DNA from 3 places in the Psychrobacter sp. CX90 genome. Region 1 is predicted to be linked to each of the others. Evidence: predicted binding sites of a transcription regulator. Region 1 holds the regulator's gene; each other region holds the start of a gene.
What was found. The regulator PhoB, encoded in region 1, activates phosphate uptake and scavenging genes when phosphate is short. The targets are predictions, from matches to a motif close to TGTCATNAANCTGTCATAA.

Region 1 (8,227 bases):
ACTATTTAGCTCAAACTCATCGAAATCTTTAGCAGGTTCAGTGACATCTTTATGATCGTCAAAGGCTATATGTTGAACTGATAGCATATTTTAATCCGTCATACTCTTTTATAAATATCTCAAATTAGCAATTTGGATAAAACTCCAAATACTTAATAACTTGAAACTCAATTAAGTCCAAAACCATCACTGTTTTTAAAAAAACAACTTTTCAAAACGAAGGTACGTAGTAAGCGATTGATTCTAGTGTAGCTTAGCTCCTAGCTAGAAAATTGCGCTCTCTTCCTTTTGTAAAGGAAGGGCTGTGGATGAATTAAACCCTTTGAATCCAAAATAAATTATCAAATTTAAAGACCACCGTTGCCCTAATGAGGTCGTTTAGCCCAGATTGAAGCGGATATACTTGGTGCAGTACTGCGGTGCGTGCGCTTGATAAGTGGCGTTATCGTGAAGCAGGAACGACACGTATCATTAGCGCACGCCGCAGTACCAACCAAGATAGTAGCGTAAAGCTGGATTAGCTCCTAAACCATTACAAAAAACGACGTCATAAAATGACTTCAGCAAAGACGCCAAAGAATTATTTCACAAAACTACTTTACAAAGCTAGGCGTCAACCATTGCTCATACCCTGAGTCGTTTAAACTCAAACTCACTTTTTCTAAACTAGGATTGGCGGTAATGCCCGATTGAGTTTTATTGGCCACAGTAAAGGTCATTAGCTCATCACGGCGGAACGCATGACACTCAATAGCTTCAAGATTCGATTCTGCAACGCTTTGTAGTTGTTTTTTGGTCGCTTTAACGCCGTCAATCGCAACTATGATGTCTTTCGCTGATAACCCTGCCTCACTGGCCACGCTATCACGCAATACTTTGTTGACGTTTAACCCCTCTGAGGTTTCGCTAACCGCAATGCCCCACGCTAAGGTGTTGTCTTTATCGTCAACGCTAAGAATAACGCCATTGGCCTCAAGTAGCTGCTTGATTGGTAACTCTTCTACGCCGTCAACATAACGGGCTTTGAAGTCTTGCCATATTTGTTTGTCGATAAACTGACCAATGACCGCTTCAAGATTATCATTGTCCATACCGATGCGTTTGTTATTTTCAGCTTTAGCTTTGGCATAGAAGGCTTTGACCACATCAAAAATACGGTATTTGCCATCGCTATGCTGCCTCAACGTGAGGTCTAAACATAAGGCAACTAGCGCCCCTTTGTTGTAATAGCTAATGCCTGCGTTACCCGTATTTTCATCGGCTCGGTATAGCTTAATCCACGCATCAAAGCTGGACTCTGCGACGCTTTGCAAATGACGTCCATGAGTTTGGGTGTAGCGGTTAATCTGTGTGCCCAACAATTTAAGATAGCTGTCTTTGTTGACCACGCCTGAGGCTTGTAGCATAAAGTCGTCAATGTATGACGTAAAGCCTTCAAATACCCATAGTAGTGGTGTGTATGCCTCACGGCGTAAGTCAACGTCAAGCATCACATCAGGACGAACGGTTTTCACCCACCATGAGTGGAAATATTCATGACTACATAAGCCTAAAAAGCGTTGGTAGGCCTCGCTAGGTTCATCGGCTTCTTGTTGCGTTGGCAAGTCGCTACGTGGGGTGACAAGGCTGGTTGAGTTAATATGTTCTAGCCCGCCATAGTCGTTGCCACTGGCATAGGTCATAAAGGTGTAGTCTTTAAAAGGGGCATCACCTAACCAATTTAGATAGGTTTGGCAGATGTGGTTCACATCTTGTTGCAGTCTGCCCATATTGGCTGTGTGCTTGCCTGCAATATAAAAACGATGGGCAATGGTGTTGTGACTGTCATCATGTATGATGAAATCAAACTCGTCTTGTGGGGCAATCTCAAACGGATAATCGATTAATTCGGCATAATTATCGGCTTCAAGATGATAATAATACTGGGCATCGTTATGGATATGAGTATGTTTTAGTCCACAAGCGATTTTGACTTGTTTTTGATTGTCACTATCATGTTGTAAGTCATAGAAAGCTTGAGGAACACTTAATGTAACGTTAACTTGCAAATCCTCTAGCCCTTCTACCGCTAGCGCAAGTGAGGTAAAGTTGCCATACAAGCGCTGTTGATCGACATAGGCTGTGCGTACTGATAAATCATAACAGTACACTTCGTAAGTGACCTCTACGGTCTCTCCAAACTTCAGATCCGTTAACTGCCATTCGTTTTTGCTTAGCTTGTTCGCGCGTAAGAGATTGCCAAGCTGACCTTTATCGTCTTTGTGAGTTTGGAAATGAACCGCGGTGATGTTGCGTGCAAACTCGCGCATTAAGTAACTACCCGGTATCCAAGCAGGCAACCATAATGTTGGTGCGTCTTGATGAGCGACAAACGTTAAGGTAACATCGACCAGATGTTGGGTAAATCGGCTAAAGTCGAAACGATAGCTTATCGGTTGGGTGTGAGCTAATGTTTTATTAGAAGTTATCATAAGGTTTGATTCATATAAATGTTATGTTTATTTGTTAAGTTAAAAAGGCTTAAATAGCTTAGGGCTGTATTTATAGTAAGTCCACACTCGGTAAAGTGCAACTTATCTAATACGGCTAAATGTCCTTCTTATTCAATGTTAACTAATCAATGACTTATTCATTCTCTTAAAAACTCAATATTTTTTAAATTTTATTGAATATTAGACTTGAAACCGTTAACCTGCATCACAATCTACTAAACAAGGCAATAAAAAAGGTATGGCAGTGCGTGTGTGAACCCTTACTTATTGTGTTTTTTTAATGATTTACCGAACTCTTATAATTTAGGATTTTTTATGACAACAATTGCAAAAGATACGGCAGTACGTTTTAACTACACGCTTAAAGACGACCAAGGCAATGTTATCGACCAGTCGCAAGGCGAGCCTCTAGCCTACCTTCATGGCCATGGCAATATCATTCCCGGTCTTGAAAAAGAGCTTGAAGGGAAGTCTGCTGGCGAATCATTAACTGCCGTTATAGCGCCTGCTGATGCTTATGGCGAATACCAAGAACAAGCGGTACAAAAAGTGCCACGTTCAAACTTCCAAGGTGTTGACGATATCCAACCTGGCATGCAGTTCCAATCAGAAGCTGAAGGTCAAGTGATGCTAGTAACCGTTACTGATGTCAATGACGAAACGGTAACGGTTGATGCAAACCATCCATTAGCTGGCAAAACCCTTAGCTTTGACGTAGAAATCGTTGAAGTGCGTGCAGCCACTGAAGACGAATTAAACCATGGTCATGTACATGGTGCTGGTGGCGTTCAACACTAATTTCCATACCAATCCTCAGCCCACTGCCAGTAAAAGCTGAAGCATTGATATGAAGATATAAGCATGAAACCCTATATGATATATGTGAAATAAAGATGAGCCCGTCCTACTTGGATGGGCTCTTTTTAGGTCTTTGTATTTTTATCTTTGTTACGGTTAGGGCTGATGAAGCTTAACGTTGGTACGATTTAATACGTTTTTACTGAATGTTTATAGCGTTACTGCGAATTAGTAATGCTCTCACCGCAAACCCGCTCTTCTGGAAAAAAGGCATGGAAAGTTGAGCCTTTATTTAATGTCGATTCAATAGTCAACTTTGCACCATGTTGATACAGCACATGTTTAACAATGGCTAAACCTAAGCCTGTGCCCCCTGTCGCTCGGCTACGACCACTATCTACTCGGTAAAAACGCTCTGTTAAGCGTTCAATGTGCTCTTCGGCAATACCAATACCATTATCACTCACTGAAAACAGACATCCCCCTTTAACCTCTTGCCACGAAATGCTAATCTCGCCGCCTTTAAGGGTATATTTAATGGCATTGGTCACTAAATTTAATAATGCACTATTCAGATAAGTCTCTGAACCATATAGGTTTTTTTGAGAATCGATATGTAAGTCAATTAAATGACCATACTCTCTATTGTATACTTGGGCATCATCAAAAATATGAGTTAATAGACGGGGAATATCTACACAGGCTTCACTAGATATCTCCTCATTCTCTAAGCGTGAAAGCAGCAGTAAATCATTAATAATACTATTCATGCGCCGAGTTTGCTGAGTCATTAATTTAAATCCACGGCGCCACTTTGGATCTAAGTCTGGCTGATCTGAGAAAGTTTCAATGTAACCCATAAGTACTGTAAGCGGTGTACGTAGCTCATGCGATACATTACCCACAAAGTCTTTACGCATTTGCTCCAGATGCTGCAAACGGGTTACGTCATATATAATTAGCAGCTTCTCACTACCAAAGTGAGTAACCTCACACTGTAAGAACCGAGTGGAATCTCGCCACGAGGTTAATCTAATCCCCTCATTTGGCGAGGTAACGGTAGTATAGTAATCATGGAACTCGGGAATTTCGATGAGTTCAAGAATATTACGCCCCTGATCCTCAGAACGTAATTCAAGCAAGTTTTCAGCAGCTTGATTCCACCACTCAAGCCTGTCATTGCTATCTAGTAATATCACTGTATCTTGCAGAGCTAATAGCGAACTGCGTATTTTTTTGACCAACCCCATCATTTTTTGATGGGTAATCTGCTCCTGCTTTTTACTTTCGTACAATTGACTGGCAGCAAAAGAGAGACTACCTGAAAAATCAGGTGGTGGGAGCGTCAACGAGCCACTAAGCCATTTATAAAATTGCTCCATAGCATAGGCACGCCAAATATAAAAGCAGAGCATACCAGCAACGATGCCCCAAGCAAGAGAGTTTAGATACCATCCAGATATACCGCCAATGATTACCCAAGTCAGTAGCCACTTAAAATCCGCCCAAAACAATGTAGATGCATTAGGCGTTAAAGCAAAAGACGCCTTTCTACTCTCTCTTTTCGTTGTTTCGACCCGCTCAGGCTGTTGACTCATAACACTCTCAACTTCACATCTTTGGCTTTTAAAATACACTTTTGTTATTTTTAAACAAAAACCGCTAATAAACAAAAACCGCTAAATCAATACAGCCACTTCAGTCTCAAGCAACTTGGCTGTGCCTATCAAAAATACCGGTAGAAAGTCCATATTTAAAAGCCCTATTAATAGGCCACGTTGCTAAGCCATGCCCCAGCTACTAACACCGACTGACCAATCACGCTAACTGACTACTGACTAGCCATGAATTTTTGTTGAGAAGCGATAACCCGTGCCGCGTACCGTTTGAATAAACCCCGCATAGTCATGTGGCTGTAGCACCTTACGCAAACGTCTAATATGAACATCAATTGTGCGGTCTTCCACATACACATTACCACCCCATACTTGGTCTAAAAGTTGGGTTCGTGTATAGGCACGTTCAGGATGACTCATAAAAAAGGCGAGTAAACGATATTCAGTGGGTCCTATTTCTACTGGTGTGCCATCAGCCGTTACCCGCTGACTTACTGGATCAAGGCTCAATCCTTCAGCCTCAATGGGTTTATCACCCGATAAGGCATTGCTACGGCGCAGTACTGCCTTAATTCGAGATATCAGTTCACGCGTTGAAAAAGGTTTAGTAATATAATCATCTGCCCCAGCGTCAAGACCTTGGACTTTATTATCTTCTTCACCTTTTGCGGTTAACATAATGACGGGAATCTCTGATAGTAAGTCATCCTTTTTTAATCGACGACAAAAATCAATGCCAGATTGCCCCCCTGGTAACATCCAATCCAGTAATATGATAGCAGGGCGATGATCCACTACCTGATGGTGTGCTTCACTCACATCTTCTGCTTGCAGACATTCAAACCCCGCCATCTCAAGCGTGGTAACTATCATTTCACGAATGGCTGGTTCATCCTCAACCACTAATACGGTTTCATTATTCATTTAAAATACCCCTTAAAAGCATCTCAGATTGAGCAGTCTGTAAAATCGCTGGTTTAAACTAACTTGTTTAATAGCGAGTTTAAAACCGACGAGTTAAAGTGACCAAAGCCAATTTGATGACTGAAATATGACGGTTATATTACAACGTAGAAATATGACAGTGAGATGACAAAAGGTAAGTTTAGTTACTTTTAATGAATACTTTTAATGATTTTTGTCCTATTGAAGAGTCAAAGTCGCTTATTATTTAATGGCTAAAGTTACTTTAATTTACTTTAATTGCATTGTGCATAAGATGATCTATGCTGACACAGCAGCTACTTAACTTTTAAATCTCTAATATGAAATTTATCGGACCGTCATTGGTGGATTTTACCTGCATAAATGCACCAAATTGCCCAGTGGCGACGTTCTGATACTGGGCTTGAGCATATGCCACCAACTCATTAAATAAAGCCTCGGCATCAGCAGGTTTCATTGCACCGCCAAAATCGGGACGACGCCCTTTGTCTGTTTTTGCCATCAGAGTAAACTGCGACACCAATAGCAAGCCGCCGTCTACTTGTTGCACATTTTTGTCAAGTTTGCCCTCTTTATTCTCAAAAATGCGATAGTTCAATATTTTATCGATTAACTTTTTAGCAGTGTCGACGCTATCATTATGGCCAATACCAATATAAGCCAATATACCCTGCTCAATCTGCCCTATCATGTCGCCATTTACTTGCACACTCGCCTGAGTTACTCGCTGTATTAATGCTTTCATTCGCCCTACCTTACAATATACTTTAAAAAAACACTTAATTAATAGGCCTATAAAACCGTCATCTAAGTTTCATAGTCATCAAATCATGATAAACTTTATCTTATAAATCAAGCGAATTACCATCAAAGTTGTCTAGAGAAACAATTAAAGATAAAGACGGTAGAGGACAACCGAGAGTAGACATTAGCTTTTTGGTTAAAACTGCGAACTAAAAGCTGTAAATTACAAAAAGTATAACCAGTGAAAGTAACTTTTTATAACGTCCTCTAAAACTATTTAAGATTGCTTTGACTATGCTACTATTGCTCTGCCATCATTACTCTGACATTGTTACTCTAACACTATTGCCTTACACTCCCTTTCTCTATCTTATTAATTGAGTGTGACACTCATTAATACCTAAAAACTTACTTATGACTATGATAAAAATTGACATAAAAAACACCTTAAAAAAAGTTGCTACTAAAGACACTCTCTTTACCACGTTGCAACACATGGTGCCGCAGCAAAAGCTTAGTGAAGTTGCTGGCAAACTGGCTTCAAGCCAAAATCCGCTGGTTAAAAAGGCATTTGTAACGACTTTTGCTAAAGCCTACGGCATCACTTTAGATGACTATGGGCGTAAAAATTTAAGCGACTTTGACAGTTTTAACGATTTTTTTACCCGTGAATTAGATGACAACGCCCGCCCTATCGACACCAGTATGACAGGTATTGTCTCGCCAGCTGATGGTATGATTTCTCAAATCGGGCACATTGAATCCAATCAGTTGTTACAAGCGAAAGGGCGTCATTATGATGTGGGTCAATTAATAGCGGATACCAAACTTGAGTCTGGTAATTATTATGAGGGCGGTAGTTTTACAACAGTGTATCTGGCGCCGAGCAATTACCATCGTGTCCACATGCCATTTGATGGTAAGCTTATCGAAACCCGCTATGTGCCGGGCACACTTTTTTCTGTGAATAATGTGACTGCTGCAAACGTACCCGATTTATTTGCCCGTAATGAGCGCTTAGTGTGTATCTTTGACACTGAGTATGGTCGTGCCATTGTGGTATTGGTCGGCGCAATGATTGTTGCGGGTATTGAGACAGTGGCTACTGGTAAGATTAAGCGTAGTAAAGACATTCAAATGCAAACACACGATATGGACCTAAAAAAAGGTGAGGAACTGGGTCGTTTCTATTTAGGTTCTACGGCTATTTTAATTATGCCAAAGTCAACTGGTGTGACATGGCACCAAGATCTGGCACATGGATCAGTGGTTAAAATGGGTCAGCTATTGGGTACAGTACAGAGTCAATCAACACAATAAGCAAAACCATTTATCGAAGCATATTCATGGTTATTGACACTGTTTGAGCCTAATAGCGATAATGCCCCTTAATCGGGAAACGGAACAGTACATTGTCTTCTTGTGTGCCTCTTCCAATATTATGAATAATCAAAGGCGTGCCATCGCTTGCGCTTTTGTTTGAAACGATGCCGATATGAGGTAAGTTGTTATTTGGTAAACGCCAAGTGACGATATCGCCTGCCTTAAAGCTGGATTGGTCGGTGGTGCTTAAAGTCTGTCCATTTCGTTCAAAAAACACTTCAAGGTTGGGGACACGGCGATGGTCAATAT
Region 2 (8,227 bases), 710 kb from region 1:
AGCAGGAGAGATTAGAACAAGAGAGAAAACAGGCTATTATTGATGGTCTTAATAACTATAGAGCAGAGCAGGAATGTGCTATACCTCCATTGGAGGAGCTGAGCTTGATTGATAAGCTTCTGCTGATGGCCATTGTTGAGAGCCTAGGTTCTGATAATTTAAAAACTACCTTATCATTAACAGATAATCTTGAAAGGCCCTTATCTCCTTTATATACAATGGATGAAACGATACTCGAGCATCTATTTAAAGCTAATATCTTACTACTGAATCCAATGGATAGCTTAGACTATGCAAATATTACTGAGTCTGGTAAGATTGATATAAATTTAGATTACTCTCAAGCTATCTTTGACTTTGCATATGATGCAAAAGACATAACCAGCCTAAGGGTCAAAGTTAAAGAGCAAAAGACCGTTAACGATCTGGTCGATAACGTTGTGTTTAAAGATTGGTGTGAAAATATTCAGTTAGCGGAATGTGTTAGCTACCTTATCGAAAGGGCTAGAGTTAATGGGCTAACACCTCCATTAGGCGAGAAGATGATGAGTCTACTACAAGCATGCTTAACAAATTATTCGGTTGCTGAGCTTAGTCGTCTTATCTGGATGGCGGTTGAAAGTGCTTCTTCATACTCAAATAAGCCAAACATCACGAATAGGCATGCTTCAAACTCTATTTATACTATCCTTCTAGGCAATATAGATAAGGTTTCAAATGGTGTATGGAAACGTAAGGCGTTCAGTCGTGATACTAATTTAACTGAATCAGCTATCGCAAAAGTATTTTTTGATGATGTGTTTAAAGTGCATGATGGTAGCTTCAAATATAGACTCGATGAGTTATTTGAAAGCTTAAGGGTTAAGCAATTATCAAAAGAAAGTAGTTATTTGACTTTAGGTAGTGATAAAGAGATTAATAAGTCTTTGACCTTGAAGCTGCAGATCAGCTAACGATAAATTTGCTTGTCAAACTATTAGAAGGTCAGGTATTTGATAATACCTGATCTTCTACGTGACTTTACCTTTCTAAGTACTAATCTAAGCAGTGAGAGCAGTTCATATCTGACTCTCTCAGTATGAAACTTTATTACTCCAAATTGTAACAAACTGCTGTGGTAAATAGCATTCAGTATGATACTTTATTATTTTTCACTCAAAATTCGAGGTAATAAAATCAAGGGTTTAGCTTAACTTCAGTATGAATCTTTATTACTCGCTGACATTAGTAAGCCATATTTACCAAGTTTAAAACAGTCATTTTGTTTAAATTATTGTGTATTATGGCTTGTGCTCATTTGAAGTAATGTACATTTTACGGGTTAACAACGTCTAAATAGTGTCTGCTCTGTAGCTAACATGACACTACTTTCTTCGAAAGCATGCGTGCTTGACGATAATGTATCCCATTGTGACCTTCATAATTTAAATGAAGGCACATTCTAACAAGTAGAGTAGAGAATTTGTCATCAACATGTGTTAACTTTAGCAAAAGAAAAATTCGCATTAGCTAGCCAATCAAAAATAGTATTAAATTTTTTGTATTTTAATTACTCTCCTTTTAATTATAGGAAAACATTATGAGTTATCAAAAACAACTAGAAAGAATAAAAAATGACACTGGTTTCATTGCTGCGTTGGATCAAAGTGGGGGTAGTACACCGAAAGCGTTACGTATGTATGGTGTGGAAGAAAATGAATACGAAAATGATGACCAGATGTTTGCTAAAGTTCATGAAATGCGTACACGCATCATGACTTGTGAGTGTTTCGATAGTCAGCGTGTACTCGGTGCTATTTTGTTTGAAGATACGATGGATCGTGAAGTCAACGGTAAGCCAACTGCTAACTTTCTTTGGGAAGAAAAAAATATCGTACCGTTTTTAAAGGTAGATAAAGGGTTGGCTGAAGAGATGGATGGGGTTCAGCTTATGAAACCTATTCCTAACCTAAGTGCGCTGTTAGAGAAAGCTAAAAACTATCCTATTTTTGGTACTAAAATGCGTTCAGTAATACATACCGACTCACAAAGTGGTATTGAAAAAGTGGTTCAACAACAGTTTGATGTGGCTAAACAGATTTTATCTGAAGGCTTTATGCCAATAGTTGAGCCAGAAGTAAATATTGAAAGCGATAAAAAACTGCAAAGCGAAGTGTTATTGAAAAAAGAGATTTTACGTAATCTTGAACGTTTAGAGGATGACCAACAAATCATGTTAAAGCTGACTTTACCTGAAGAAGCGGGTTTTTATAAAGAGTTGGTTGATCATCCAAAAGTACTTAAAGTTGTGGCACTTTCGGGCGGATATAGCCGAGATGAAGCGTGTGATCGTTTAAAACAAAACCCAGGTATGATTGCCAGCTTCTCCCGTGCTTTTACCGAAGGATTATCTAAAGGTCAGACAGATCAAGAGTTCTCAGACACGATAAATGCTTCAATTGAAAAAATATATACCGCATCTAAAGTTTAATTTTAACTCAAGTGGTTTTTTTTAAAATTAAGCACAGTAATTTAAGTTTTTTTAACTGTATATTCTTTCAACTATATTTGTGTTTAACCATAACCTATTGCAAAAAAGCTTGAATCTTAAGATTCAAGCTTTTTTGGTTTATACCTTAGTTTGACTAAGGTCATATGCTTAAGTGGGATCAACCGTTAAACTTCTTTATAAAGCTGACGGCCCTCAGTATGATACTTTTTCGTCATCTCCTCCATCCCTTTTTGAACTTCTTCAAAACTAGCTTCACCAACTTGACCTACTAGCTCCGTATCTACCTCTTTTATCAGATGGGCTTCATCTTTCAGGTCACCAGAGCTTGGCGTTACAGGTTTTTTTAGACCAGCAGCATATTCACGTACATTTTGAGTGATTTTCATTGAACAGAACTTAGGCCCACACATTGAGCAAAAATGTGCCGATTTATGCGCGTCTTTAGGTAACGTCTCATCATGGTATTCACGAGCTGTATCTGGGTCCAAAGCTAAATTGAACTGATCATCCCAGCGGAACTCAAATCGGGCTTTAGACAACGCATTGTCTCGAGCCTGAGCGCCTGGATGACCTTTAGCTAAGTCAGCTGCATGGGCGGCAATTTTGTAAGTAATGATGCCATCTTTAACGTCCTTCTTATTTGGTAAGCCTAAATGCTCTTTTGGGGTAACATAGCAAAGCATTGCCGTACCAAACCAACCAATCATGGCGGCTCCGATTGCACTAGTAATGTGGTCGTAACCCGGGGCAATATCGGTGGTTAATGGTCCAAGCGTGTAGAAAGGCGCTTCATGACAAATTTCAAGTTGCAGATCCATATTCTCTTTAATACGGTTCATGGCAACATGGCCTGGGCCCTCAATCATAACCTGTACATCATGTTTCCACGCCACTTGAGTCAGCTCGCCAAGCGTACGCAGTTCACCAAATTGCGCATCATCATTTGCGTCTTGAATACAGCCAGGACGCAGACCATCGCCTAAACTAAATGCCACATCATACTGTTTCATGATTTCGCAAATATCTTCAAAATGCGTATACAAGAAACTTTCTTTATGATGCGCTAGACACCACTGCGCCATAATAGAGCCACCACGAGACACAATCCCAGTTAAGCGTTTGGCCGTTAAGGGTACATAGCGAAGTAGTACGCCCGCATGAATCGTAAAGTAATCCACACCTTGCTCGGCTTGCTCAATAAGTGTATCGCGGAATATCTCCCACGTTAGATCCTCAGCAACACCGTCTACTTTTTCTAATGCTTGATAAATAGGTACGGTGCCAATAGGAACGGGGGAGTTTCGGATAATCCATTCACGGGTTTCATGAATATGTTTGCCCGTTGACAAATCCATGATGGTATCGCCACCCCAACGTGTTGCCCAAGTCATTTTTGCGACTTCTTCATCAATGTTTGAGCTAAGCGCCGAGTTACCAATGTTCGCATTGATTTTAACCAAGAAGTTACGTCCGATAATCATTGGCTCAGATTCAGGGTGGTTAATATTATTAGGAATAATGGCGCGGCCTGCTGCTACCTCATCACGCACAAATTCTGGTGTGATGATTTTAGGCGTATTAGCCCCAAAAGTTTCACCTTCATGTTGACGCATGTCAGTGAGTTCATGCTGCTTTTGGGTTTCACGAATGGCGATATATTCCATCTCAGGCGTAATAATACCCTGACGTGCATAGTGCATTTGAGTAACATTGCGCCCAGCTTTAGCACGGCGTGGTTTATCAATATGGGAAAATCGGAGGTTAGCTGTCTTAATATCGCTGGCCCGCTCACGGCCATAACGACTGGATAGGCCTTCTAAAATCTCAGTATCACCGCGCTCTTCAATCCAGCCTTCTCGAAGTTTAGGCAATCCCTTCGTTAAGTCAATATCTACATTCGGATCGGTATAGGCCCCTGAGGTGTCATACACATAAAAAGGTGGATTTTTCTCACCATTCTCAAGGCCGAAACCACCAGTAGGCGTATCCGTAAGCGTAATCTCACGCATAGGTACTTGGATATCGGGACGCGATCCTTCGATATAAACTTTTTTTGAGGCAGGCAGATTGCGAGTTAGATCGCGTGCCTCTTCATCAAAGCGGGCATCTTTTGAAGAGCGATGGGCAGGCGTTTTAATTGTCTTATCTTTTATAGGGTTATCATTAGCGGCTATGGTAGATTGCATGGTCATGGCGTAGTCCTATTTCTATTATTATTGGCAAGTGCCAAATTACTGTTGAAACAGTCAAATAAAAACGACTCGGCTGACAGTGCACACACCCTTAATATTGCTAGTTAATAATAACTAACCCCTATTATAGCTTAACCTGACTCTCATTGGTGTAGAGGCTAGTGGGGATAAAATTATAACTATCTAACAGAAATTAAGGAAGTTTAAGGTGACTTTCCTACGACGGTATTAACCGTATCAGGTTCAACGGGTGATGTCTCAGCGATTAAATCAATTATTAGTGAAACGCTAATAATTGATTTAATCGCACCCCGAGTCGATATTATATCAATACTATACTAGCAAAGTTTTATCGAAATACCTAATGGTAGGCAGTAATGAAGAATAAAGGTGGATTAAAAGGCTTAAGGCGGAGATTCATTGGCTTAATTTAGTTAATTATCTATTTTTTACTTTTTACTCTTTACGATATTTGCCATCTCCATGACTAAGTACCTCAACGCTTACTTTACATAAATTACATTTGAGAGCGAGATTCGCTTTTTTCGATAAGTCTATAACTCGACCTGGTGTAAATGGACCACGGTCATTAATCTTAACAACAACTGACTTTTTGTTTTTCAAGTTAGTCACTTTTACTTTAGAACCAAAAGGCAGAGATTTATGTGCAGCAGTCATCGAATACATGTTGTATATTGCCCCTGACGCCGTTCTTTTGCCATGGAAGCCAGGTCCGTACCAAGAGGCCAGTCCCGCATTTGCAGGAATACTGAGCAAAATGGCTGACGCAACAGCGAATGGCTTGAGAAGTTTCTTCATGGGTATAGCCTTTTATCTGTTAATATTTAGACGAAACATTCCTAAGAATATTTTGAGTTTAGAATAACAAACAGTAAAACAGCGAAGTACGATTATAACTTATTTTGAACTAATTTGTTTTGAACTAATTTTCTGACAGTGTAGCCTATATTAAAAGTAATGACCCTTTATGTCTTAGGAGTTTGTATCGTGTATCATTTGTTACTGTGAAGATAGACGCTGATGAATACGCGCATGTTTAAATCTGCGCGTGAAATAGAAGACAGATGAACCCGCCTCTTTACCATCAAAATATTTCTATAATGTTACACTGAAAAACAAGCTTTATACCCAATTATTAACCCACATTTACTATATCAAAAGCTAGAGTTGAGCCCACAGAGCCCTTAGAGGAATAAGGTTTAGCGGTGCTTTTGAGCCAACTAAAAATTAATATATAAAATGTTTTAAGCTATTAATGTTTTCTCAATCTTTCTTGGCATTTTTTAGTGTCATTAACTTTGGTTACAAGGTTTTAACAAAAAACGCTTCATTTCATCAAACTGTCATATTAAAACGTCAAAATGTGCTCAATATCAATAGGGCATAGAAGAATACTGTTATTAACAGTGCGTTCATTAATTATTGTTTAATGACAATATATGATCCTAATACCAGTCATTCGTAGATGTGTTTTTAGTCCCATTACTCATAACAATCATCATATTCATAACTAATTAACTCTTTAGGAGAGACCATGCGTTATTCATTATTGGCAGTAGCAGTAGCAAGTGTATTAACCTTAGCTGCTTGCGATAAAAAAACTGATGACACCGCAACAACTGGTGAAACACAAGCAAACACTACTGAGACTACAGTACCGGCTGAGAATACTACTGGTTCGTCAGCCACTGGTAGCACGGAAAGCTATAAAGATATAGAAGGCGTAGAAATGAACATCAGTGGTGCTGGTGCTTCATTCCCAGCGCCTATTTATCAAAAGTGGTCTGCTGACTTCCAAAGTGCAACTGGAGGCCAAGTAAATTATAACTCTATTGGTTCGTCTGGTGGTGTTAAACAAATTAAAGCTAAAACTGTAGACTTTGGTGCTTCAGATAAACCACTTAAGCCAGAAGAATTAAAAGAAGCGGGTTTGATTCAGTTCCCAACAGTAATTGGTGGTGTTGTACCAGTTGTTAACGTTGAAGGTGTAGAGCCAGGTAAACTTGTATTAAGTGGTAAAGTACTTGCTGATATCTACTTAGGTAAAATCACTAAATGGAATGATCCTGCAATTGTTGCATTAAATGAAGGTCTCAAACTCCCTGATTCTAAAATTACCACGGTTCATCGTTCTGACGGTTCAGGCACTACTTTTAACTTCACTTATTATTTAAACGAAGTTTCAGGAGATTGGTCTGCTGTGGGCGTTGATAAGAGTGTTGAATGGCCAACTGATAAATTAGGTACTGGAGTTGGCGGAAAAGGTAACGAAGGCGTAGCGGGTATGGTTGAACAGGCCCCTAACTCAATTGGTTATGTTGAGTATGCTTATGCTAAGCAGAACGATATGTCTTATGCTGCTATGGTTAACGCTGCAGGTAATACCGTTCTACCTTCTGCTGAATCATTTGCTGAATCTGGTAATGTTGACTGGTCGAAAGCTGAAGGTTTCTATAAAGTTATCGCTAATTCTGAAACTGAAAATGCATGGCCGATTGCTGCTGCAACGTTCATTCTAGTTCATAAAAACCCACAAAACCCAGAGAAAGTTGCTGGTGTCCTTAACTTCTTTAACTGGGCATATAACGAAGGTGATCAAGCTGCTTTAGACCTAGACTATGTACCATTCCCAGATGAAGCGGTTGCGTTGTTTAAAGAAGAGTGGAAGCAAGTAGTTGGTACTGATGGCAAACCAGTTTACACACCAAAATAATCTTTAGCTTGTTACCGTTAATGATTATTTAAACAATGGGCAAGTAAATGAAAGTTCATTTGCTTGCCTTTTTAATCTTATAAATGGCAAGAAAGTATTATCCTAAAAATAAAAATACGTTGGGGTTACAATGTCTGACTTACACGCTCAACTAGCAAAACAAAAAAGAAATGACTTCTTTTTTGTTAACTTGACAAAGTTCTTTGCATGGCTAGTATTGATATCTTTGGGCGGTATCATGATATCGCTGGCTATTGGTGCTTGGCCAAGTATCAAAGAATTTGGTTTTGGGTTTTATACCAGCTCAGATTGGAGTACAGTAAATGATGAATATGGTGCCTTAGCGCCTATTTACGGTACGATAGTCACATCGGTTATAGCGATTTTAATCGCTGTGCCCGTAAGTTTTGGTATTGCTATTTTCTTGACAGAGCTTTGCCCTGCATTCCTACGCAGGCCACTGGGTATTGCTATTGAGCTTTTAGCAGGTATTCCTTCAATTATTTATGGGATGTGGGGCTTTTTTGTATTGGCCCCTCTATTTGCCAAATACGTTCAGCCATTCATAATTGAATATTTTGGTCCTATACCTATGATAGGCAGCCTGTTTGGTGGACCGCCATTAGGGATTGGTGTCTTTACTGCTTCTTTAATTTTAGCAATCATGATTATCCCGTTTATTGCGGCAACCATGCGTGATGTTTTTTCAGTTGTGCCAGAATTATTAAAAGAGTCGGCATACGGTGCAGGCGCAACCACTTGGGAAGTGATGTACAAAATTATTCTGCCATACACTAAGGCAGGTGTTGT
Region 3 (8,227 bases), 460 kb from region 1:
TCTTGAATAGACTGGCTAACATTTTTTTGGGCGCTGATTTCGGCTGAGTCACTGGTGTTCACATCAGGAGGCAGTGAGCTTGAGCTTTGTTGCAGTACCTGCATAACCTTAGCATTTAATATATTTGTATGTGCAATAGAATCCTCGACCAAAATATTCAGTGAAGCTGAGGATTCATCTGTCCTTTGATATGAACTTTGATGTTGATTTTCAATTTGTGTGTTTATGCCCTCGTCGTGCGAGGGGGTAGAGACCTGCTTATCAATTTGACTCATTGCCAATCCAGAGATAATTTGTTGAATATAAGTTTTAGTTCAAAAGTTAAAGGCTATTACTTGTTACTTGTTTAATGTATTGATTATTTAATGATCTTGCATTAATAATATTTTAACGACATGGTTTGAAGCTGCAATATTTTATTGTAGATAACTTGTTTAGTTTAAGGGCTGACAGCTTTTACATTTTATGAGTTGAAACTGACTAAATCTCTGCCAACTGGTAACTGATTATCTAGATAATATGCCACTTTTTCTGCAAAATCATGAGAGTTTGACGATCATTTATCATTTTTCTACCCTCAGATCTTACCCTCAGAGTCTAAATGAGGATAGGATGTTGCTAAGTTTGTTTAGATTTTTAATTATCTTAGCAAAAGCGAGACGGTATCACTTTGCTTATGTTGTTGGCTTTTATGATAGATACTATGATACACCAAATCGATTGATTTGGTGTTATTGTATTAATGGGTGATGAATAACAACATTCTAACAAATAATTAGAAAAAGGGACTGTTTTTATAGTAATAGTTTTATAATGATAGTGCCTAAAGATCATGGGCATTAAATATAGAAGAGCCCTTTTTTGGCAATCTATTTTAAAGTTTGCGCTTAGTAGTGCTCGTTTAATGAACGTCTTCTATTATCTCAAGTTCACGCTCACAAAATGGTTCAATAAAATGTCCCACACTTTTGAGCGGTTTCATCGCTGCAAATCCTGCTGCAATAAAATCATATAGGCTGTGCAAATTATATTGATAGGCTTTCTTTTTGGTCAGTTTAAAGGCTTGTTGCAGTACAAATGAACTGAGGTATTTATCTGTGCGATAGCAGACATCTTTTAAGTCTCGGATTTGTTCACGTCTTGCTTCTGGTTCGTCAACTGTTTGATATGCTGTCAGCATGTTCTGTTCATTGACTTCAAGATTGTTGTCTAAAAGCCATTTAGCAATATTCAGGTCAAGTTTAGTTGACGTTATTGCCGTTCGAATCCCCAAAACACCCGTTTCAAGTGCTGATGATGGTGCATACTTTTCAAGTTTTTGCGCTTTGGGCACAATGCGCTCAAGTTGCTCAGTTAGCTCTTTCAGTGTATCACCGCCATATAGATGCTCTAAAAAGTAATCTGCCATTGGTTGATTCTTTCGCTCTGCAAAAAGCTTTGCATGGGTTTTACGGATGCGATCTTTTTGCCATGATTGGACATGTTCAAGTTTCACAGCAAGTTCAGGGTTGCTATGATGGGGCAATTGTTTGTATTCTTCTATATAAGTACTTAAATTAGATAAAGCAGACATAACACCTCTGTCGTTTTATTTGTGTAAATTTGATTTTTATTCATGTATAAATGATTTGTTTGTTATCTTTTTATGTCATGATGATTTGCATAAGCATTGAGGTAAGACAAGCTATTTGGCGCTGCAATAATACCTTAAGCATTATTTAAACACTGATTTTGTTAAAAATAAGCATGTCTACTATTTGCACAATACATTAAATGACATGTCCAATCTATCTTATCTGTTGAGATTTAGTTTCAGCGGTAGATTAAGCGGTCTCGAAGCGTAATTTCCGATATGATGTTAAGAACGCTAATCTTATGAATATCTTCTATAGTCTAATCACTTAAAATAATAATAAAACCTAAAAAAGGAAAATAGGATGTCTAAAACAAATCAGGAAGAGCCTAAGTCAATTCAAATAGATGCTGATCCGTTAAGTCAGTTTCACATGAGTGAAGATGAGCTAAGGTTTGAGCTTGTTAAAGCCCAGTATGCGCTCCGAGAAACAAGACAAGTTGGCCAAGCGACAGGTTTATTAGTACTAATAAACGGTATGGAGCTTTCTGGGAAAGGCGCAGCGGTTACTCAGCTTAGACAATGGGTTGATCCAAGATTGTTTAATGTGGAGGCAACGATTGGCTTAAAACCTGCATTGTATGAGCCAGTTTGGCAGGCCCATGTTTCTAAGTTACCAAGACATGGGAACATTACCGCATACTTTGGCAATTGGTATGCAGATTTGATAACAGGTGCTCTGACATGCATGAAACATGATAAAAATAAAACAGAAAACGGCGAAGAGAGCTGGGAATACTTTTTAAAAGAACAGTTACAAGTACTGGCGGAGTTTGAAGCAGACTTAAAAGCCAATCATACAAAGATTTTAAAATGTTGGTTTCATATTGATGAAGAAACCTTGCAACAACGACTGAAAGATAACTTAAAAGACCCAACTTGGCTTTACCATATGGATTGGCAAGATAAAAAGATGGTAAAGCGTTTTAATGATATTGCCAAGATTATACTCAGTCAACAGTCCGATTGGCTAATTATTGACGGTAGTAATGACCGAAGTGATGAAAAATCTAAAAACAAAAAGCACCATAAGGCACATAACCATGAAGCGAGCGTTCAGTTTTGTCATGAAGTGCTACATGCGACACAAGCAGCGTTAGTGAGTAGCCAGCAAAAAGATAGCCTCCATGCATTAGGGCAAGGGGTTGTGAGAAATATTAACGCCGCTTTTTCATGGAAAGATGTGCCAGACAAATTAACAGATATAGATGATCCTGATATGGATAAATCGGACTATCATCAAGCGCTTGCAAAGAAACAAGCGCGTATTGCTGAGCTGTTGCGTGCCCGCAATTCACAAAATAATAAGGAAGGTAAAAGTTGTAAAAATACGGGTAATAATCATCACGTTATTTTTGCTTTCGAAGGCATGGATGCTGCAGGTAAAGGTGGGTCTATTAAACGTTTAGTATCACCACTAGATCCACGAGAATATCAAATTTATAACATTTCAGCACCGACACAAATTGAACTGCAATATCCTTATTTATGGCGGTTTTGGAATAGATTACCTCAGTTTCAACCATCCATGAAAGAGGAGCGTTTAAGTCGCGTGGCGATATTTGATAGAACTTGGTACGGTAGAGTACTTGTAGAGCGGATTGAAGGTTTTGCCAGTGAAGCTGCATGGCAAAGGGCTTATGAAGAAATTAACCGTATGGAGCGAGACCTTGCCGATAAAGGTACCATTATTATCAAATATTGGTTAGCTATAGATAAACAAGAGCAACTCGAGCGCTTTGAAGAAAGAAAAGAGACACCACATAAACAGTTCAAGCTCACTGATGATGATTGGCGAAATCGCGATAAATGGCATGATTACGTACAAGCCGCAGCGGATATGTTGGCATTGACCAACACCAAATATGCGCCTTGGCATGTCGTGGCGACCAATGACAAACGTACTGCCCGTTTGGCCGTGCTAGATCATGCCATAAAGCAGTTAGAGAGGGTGGTTAATACATAAATCTAAAAATATTGTTTCAAGTTATATCAGAGGGTAGTATAATTATGACATAACTATGACAAAGGATGTCACTCTTAGTCAAAATGTAAATCGCAGCCATATATAATATTCTAAAAAGAAGAATAAAGCTGTTGATTCGCTTATTGACCAAACTAAAAGGAATTTCCCAAGTTTGCTGGAACCCCGTGGCTTATATAAAGTACGGGGTTTTATTTTATTCACACTGATTTGGCTAACAGACTATTATGCTTCCAAAGTCATCTAACCCAAAAGCGCCCAGTTTTAAAGGTTCAGTAAGAGCCAATTGGTTTTTTGGTTTATTACTCATAGCCGTAACTGCTTATTTTCTAAAGTGGGGTGTAACCTATACCAACCATCATCAAACAACCCTTTTTCTGGTGGCCACCCTCTTTGGTATATTCATGGCGTTTAATATAGGCGGAAATGATGTTGCCAACTCATTTGGCACCTCCGTCGGAGCAGGTACATTAACTATCCCACAAGCCTTGGCTGTTGCTGCAATATTTGAGGTATCTGGGGCTATCATTGCCGGCGGCGAAGTCACGGATACTATCCGTAAAGGCATTGTAAATCTTGATGGTCTTCCCGTTTCCGCAAACCAATTTATTTATGTCATGTTATCAGCATTGATAGCAGCTGCATTCTGGCTATTATTTGCCTCAAAAAAAGGTCTACCTGTTTCTACTACCCATTCTATTATTGGCGGTGTTGTCGGTAGTTCAATCATTATGGGGATTCAGATTGGTGGCACGGAAGTGGCACTGTCAACGGTTCAATGGGAAGCAGTGGGGCATATAGCCATATCATGGGTGTTATCTCCTGTACTTGGTGGGCTCTTAGCCTATGTATTGTATGGTCAAATAAAATTAAATATTTTGGCTTACAACGATCGTGCAGAACAGCGCTTAAAAGAGCTTAAAACCGCCAAAAAAGCCCTTAAGAAGCGTCATAAGGAGTTTGTCAGTCAGTTGTCTGAATCTCTACAGCTTTCATATACATCTGCTATGGTTCGTGATCAAGAGATTTATAAAGATGAAGATACAGAAAAAGAAGATTTAGAAACTGACTACTACCAAGAACTTTTTATTATTGAAAATGAACGCAAAGAGCTGGATATGCTGAAAGCTCTACGTAACTGGGTACCTTTAGTTGCCGCACTTGGTGGCATGGTTATGACTGCAATGGTAGTCTTCAAAGGGCTCAAGAATGTCGATATGTCTTTATCAACATTGCATAGCTTTTTGATTATTATTATGGTTGGTGCATTAATTTGGTTAACCATTTTCATTTATGCCAAGAGTATTAAGGGTAAACAAAAACAAGACTTAACCCGCGCAACTTTTGTACTATTTAGTTGGATGCAAGTTTTCACTGCAGCAGGGTTTGCATTTAGCCATGGTGCTAACGATATTGCGAATGCTGTAGGTCCATTTGCCGCTATTATGGATGTTATCCGTACCAATACTATCTCAAGTGAAGCTGCTGTTCCTAGTGCCGTTATGATTACCTTCGGCGTGGCGTTGATCGTCGGTTTATGGTTTATTGGTAAAGAGGTCATTCAAACGGTTGGTACAAACCTCGCTAAGATGCATCCCGCTTCTGGGTTTTCGGCAGAACTATCTGCAGCTGCTGTGGTTATGGGCGCGTCTATGCTTGGTCTTCCGGTATCAAGCACTCATGTGTTAGTGGGTGCGGTATTAGGCATTGGTATTGTCAATAAAGATACAAACTGGGCACTGATGAAGCCAATTGGGCTCGCATGGATTATTACGCTACCAGCGGCAGCAGCAATGTCTATGATAAGTTATCTAATTTTGATCCAAGTCTTTTAAGTTTAAAGTGTTTGGTTTAAGAAGCTAAGCATAAAATATTCAGGTAAAAAAAATCCCGCATGAAAATGCGGGATTTTTGTCTAAAATACCTAAGAGGCATCCAAAATGTATATTTTACACATTACGACCATGCTGGTTTTGCTGAATCTTTTTAGCCAATCGATAACACTCGTTAATGTGATCTGTGGCTATTTTTTTGAATATCATATAGCCCATGGTTGCCGCAACCATTTGACCACCTAAGGGAATAAACTTAGTCACTTGTTTTGCCACGATACGACCACCGAAGTTTTGTACAGTCTTTTTGACTACACCACGAGTTGCCATTAATCCTGCAAAATCAATAGCCCGATCTTTAACTTCACTCCAATGAACATCTTTTGACTCTAAATCAATGGCAGTATTTCGTTCAGAAATTAATCCGAAACGCTCACTAATCTGAGGTAAAAGTTGAGTTAACATACCTGCATCAACTGCAACATCAAAAAAAGGAACGGGGACAATGGCTACACCAGCAGACAACTTTGCACGTTTTTTTACAAGTGCCTCACACTCTTTTTTAATTTTCTCAAGGTTCAAATCTGGATCAATAGTTTCAGGTAGTTTTTGTATATCTGGAGTTGTTTTCATACATATCCTTATAGGGTAGGTTTATAGGGGTTTAACTGACTTATTACTTATTATAGTAGAGTGGCTATACTTAAGTGCAATCATTAACTACGTCTATTTAATTGAGTAACTTGCTCAACAATGTTAACTCATAACTCAAATTTTTAAATCATAAGCTTAACTACATACAATTGGTATTATTAATTAAATTAATAAGATACTCATTAATTAACTTGCTTAATTTATGTTATATAGCTCTATTTTAATACTAGGGGAATAATGCTCAATAGGTGGTTTGTATTAATTTTGACCAAAAAACGTATTAAAGGCATATATATTAACATTATGATTAAACAAAAGGCTTAAACAAATTACACAAGTGCTAAGATATTCAAACTTATCTATTTTAATTTATTCTAAAATACGCATAGGTTATTTTTTTGCATGAGTTTATGAGTTAAAGATATACAATTTCGGATAGAAAGATGATTAGTGAATAAGGTTATCTTTGCAAAAACGTATTTATTGAATGGATTCTAAGCTAACCCTTTTATCTCTAAAGTATTTTAACCTAAGATCTGTTCATCTAGTAGTCTGGTAATAGTAGTCTGGTAACTGATATTAGTTTTATCATAATGAAAGACAACACTCAGTCCTACAAATATAGCCTTGCCTCAGTTTATAGTATTCAAAACTTTCAAATTCCACTTAAGCTAAGTACAATAGCATGATGCTAAATTTAACCCCCCGATTCACAGGTAAATTGCCTGAAGACCTACCCCCTACCTTATTACCTCTATATGAGCAGTCAGCAACATTGACTCGGCTGTTTATTGCCCGTGGTATCCGCACAGTCAACGAGCTTGATTATTCATTGTCTACATTGCTATCTGCCAGTGACCTATATGATATTGACAAGGCCATGTTATTACTCGATGAGGCCATTGATACCAATAAGCGCATATTAATAGTTGGCGATTTTGATTGCGATGGGGCAACTAGCACAGCCTTGATGATGAAAGTGTTGGGCGACATGGGAGCAAATGTGCAGTTTATTGTGCCAGATAGATTTAAGTATGGCTACGGGTTGACACCTGAAATTGTCCAGCTTGGTATTGATACCTATCAACCAGACGTTATCGTTACCGTCGATAATGGCATTTCTAGTCATGAAGGGGTTAACAAAGCCAAAGAAAATGGCATAACGGTTATCATTACAGACCATCATTTAACCACTAAACCAACACCAGAAGCTGATGCTGTCGTTAATCCAAATCAATTAACTTGTAACTTTGATAGTAAGGCTTTAGTAGGTGTTGGTGTAGCTTTTTATCTGCTTGGACGCTTGTCAAAACATCGCCGTGATAATGATAAATTATCAGTGCAAGTGAGCCAATACTTAGACTTAGTGGCACTTGGTACGATTGCTGATGTTGGTGTGCTTGATCATAACAACCGTACTTTAGTACACCATGGCCTAAAAGCGATTAGGTCTGGGCAATGCTCATTAGGTATTTTAGCCATATTAGAGTTAGCAGGCCGTGATCACAAGAAAATGACAGTGCAAGACTTCGGCTTTGTAATTGGTCCACGTATTAACGCTGCGGGTCGTATGGATAATATGCGTATCGGTATCGAGTGTTTAATGGCTGAGGATTGGGCGGATGCTCAACGCTTAGCTTATGAATTAGACCGTCTAAATAAAGAGCGTCGCCGTGTAGAAAGTACGATGCGTGAGCAAGCAGATGACATACTGAATCAGTTACAACTGACAGACACGGTGATGGATAGTGAGGTCCAAGATAGCGGTATTTTTCCTAAAATAGAGCAAGATAAGGTAAGCTCTCGTGGCATTGTGCTATATCAGGATGACTGGCATCAAGGCGTGATAGGTATTGTCGCAGGTCGGTTGAAAGAAACTTACTACCGGCCTTCTATTGTGTTTGCGCCAGCGGACAGCAATAAGCTAGGGGATGAGGATTTAATTAAAGGCTCTGCACGGTCTATACCTGGCATTCACATTCGTGATGCGATTGAAGCGATTGCTGAAAATAAGCCTGAGTTAATTAGTCACTTTGGTGGGCACGCCATGGCAGCTGGATTAACCCTAAAAAAAGGTAACTACAAACCCTTTATGCAAGCGTTTTGCCATTTAATGGATACAAT

Region 2: a site for PhoB is predicted at 6,035-6,053, ahead of pstS (phosphate ABC transporter substrate-binding protein PstS). Genes of this name have one in related genera too.
Region 3: a site for PhoB is predicted at 3,642-3,660, ahead of AC2SLN_RS02325 (inorganic phosphate transporter). Genes of this name have one in related genera too.

The regions. Positions count from the first base shown of each region.
Region 1 covers NZ_CM182008.1:112,130-120,356, reverse strand. The annotation lists gene AC2SLN_RS00510 (hypothetical protein) at 1-87, opposite strand, end outside; gene AC2SLN_RS00505 (M61 family metallopeptidase) at 594-2,471, opposite strand; gene AC2SLN_RS00500 (FKBP-type peptidyl-prolyl cis-trans isomerase) at 2,808-3,290, shown strand; gene phoR (phosphate regulon sensor histidine kinase PhoR) at 3,509-4,888, opposite strand; gene phoB (phosphate regulon transcriptional regulator PhoB) at 5,129-5,830, opposite strand; gene dtd (D-aminoacyl-tRNA deacylase) at 6,159-6,596, opposite strand; gene asd (archaetidylserine decarboxylase) at 7,016-7,915, shown strand; gene AC2SLN_RS00475 (DUF1287 domain-containing protein) at 7,965-8,227, opposite strand, start outside.
Region 2 covers NZ_CM182008.1:2,681,528-2,689,754, reverse strand. The annotation lists gene AC2SLN_RS10700 (hypothetical protein) at 1-953, shown strand, start outside; gene AC2SLN_RS10695 (fructose bisphosphate aldolase) at 1,580-2,470, shown strand; gene thiC (phosphomethylpyrimidine synthase ThiC) at 2,656-4,683, opposite strand; TPP riboswitch at 4,881-5,007, opposite strand; gene AC2SLN_RS10685 (septal ring lytic transglycosylase RlpA family protein) at 5,140-5,502, opposite strand; gene pstS (phosphate ABC transporter substrate-binding protein PstS) at 6,239-7,417, shown strand; gene pstC (phosphate ABC transporter permease subunit PstC) at 7,548-8,227, shown strand, end outside.
Region 3 covers NZ_CM182008.1:571,748-579,974, forward strand. The annotation lists gene AC2SLN_RS02315 (FFLEELY motif protein) at 902-1,573, opposite strand; gene AC2SLN_RS02320 (ATPase) at 1,938-3,599, shown strand; gene AC2SLN_RS02325 (inorganic phosphate transporter) at 3,845-5,452, shown strand; gene AC2SLN_RS02330 (hypothetical protein) at 5,567-6,082, opposite strand; gene recJ (single-stranded-DNA-specific exonuclease RecJ) at 6,792-8,227, shown strand, end outside.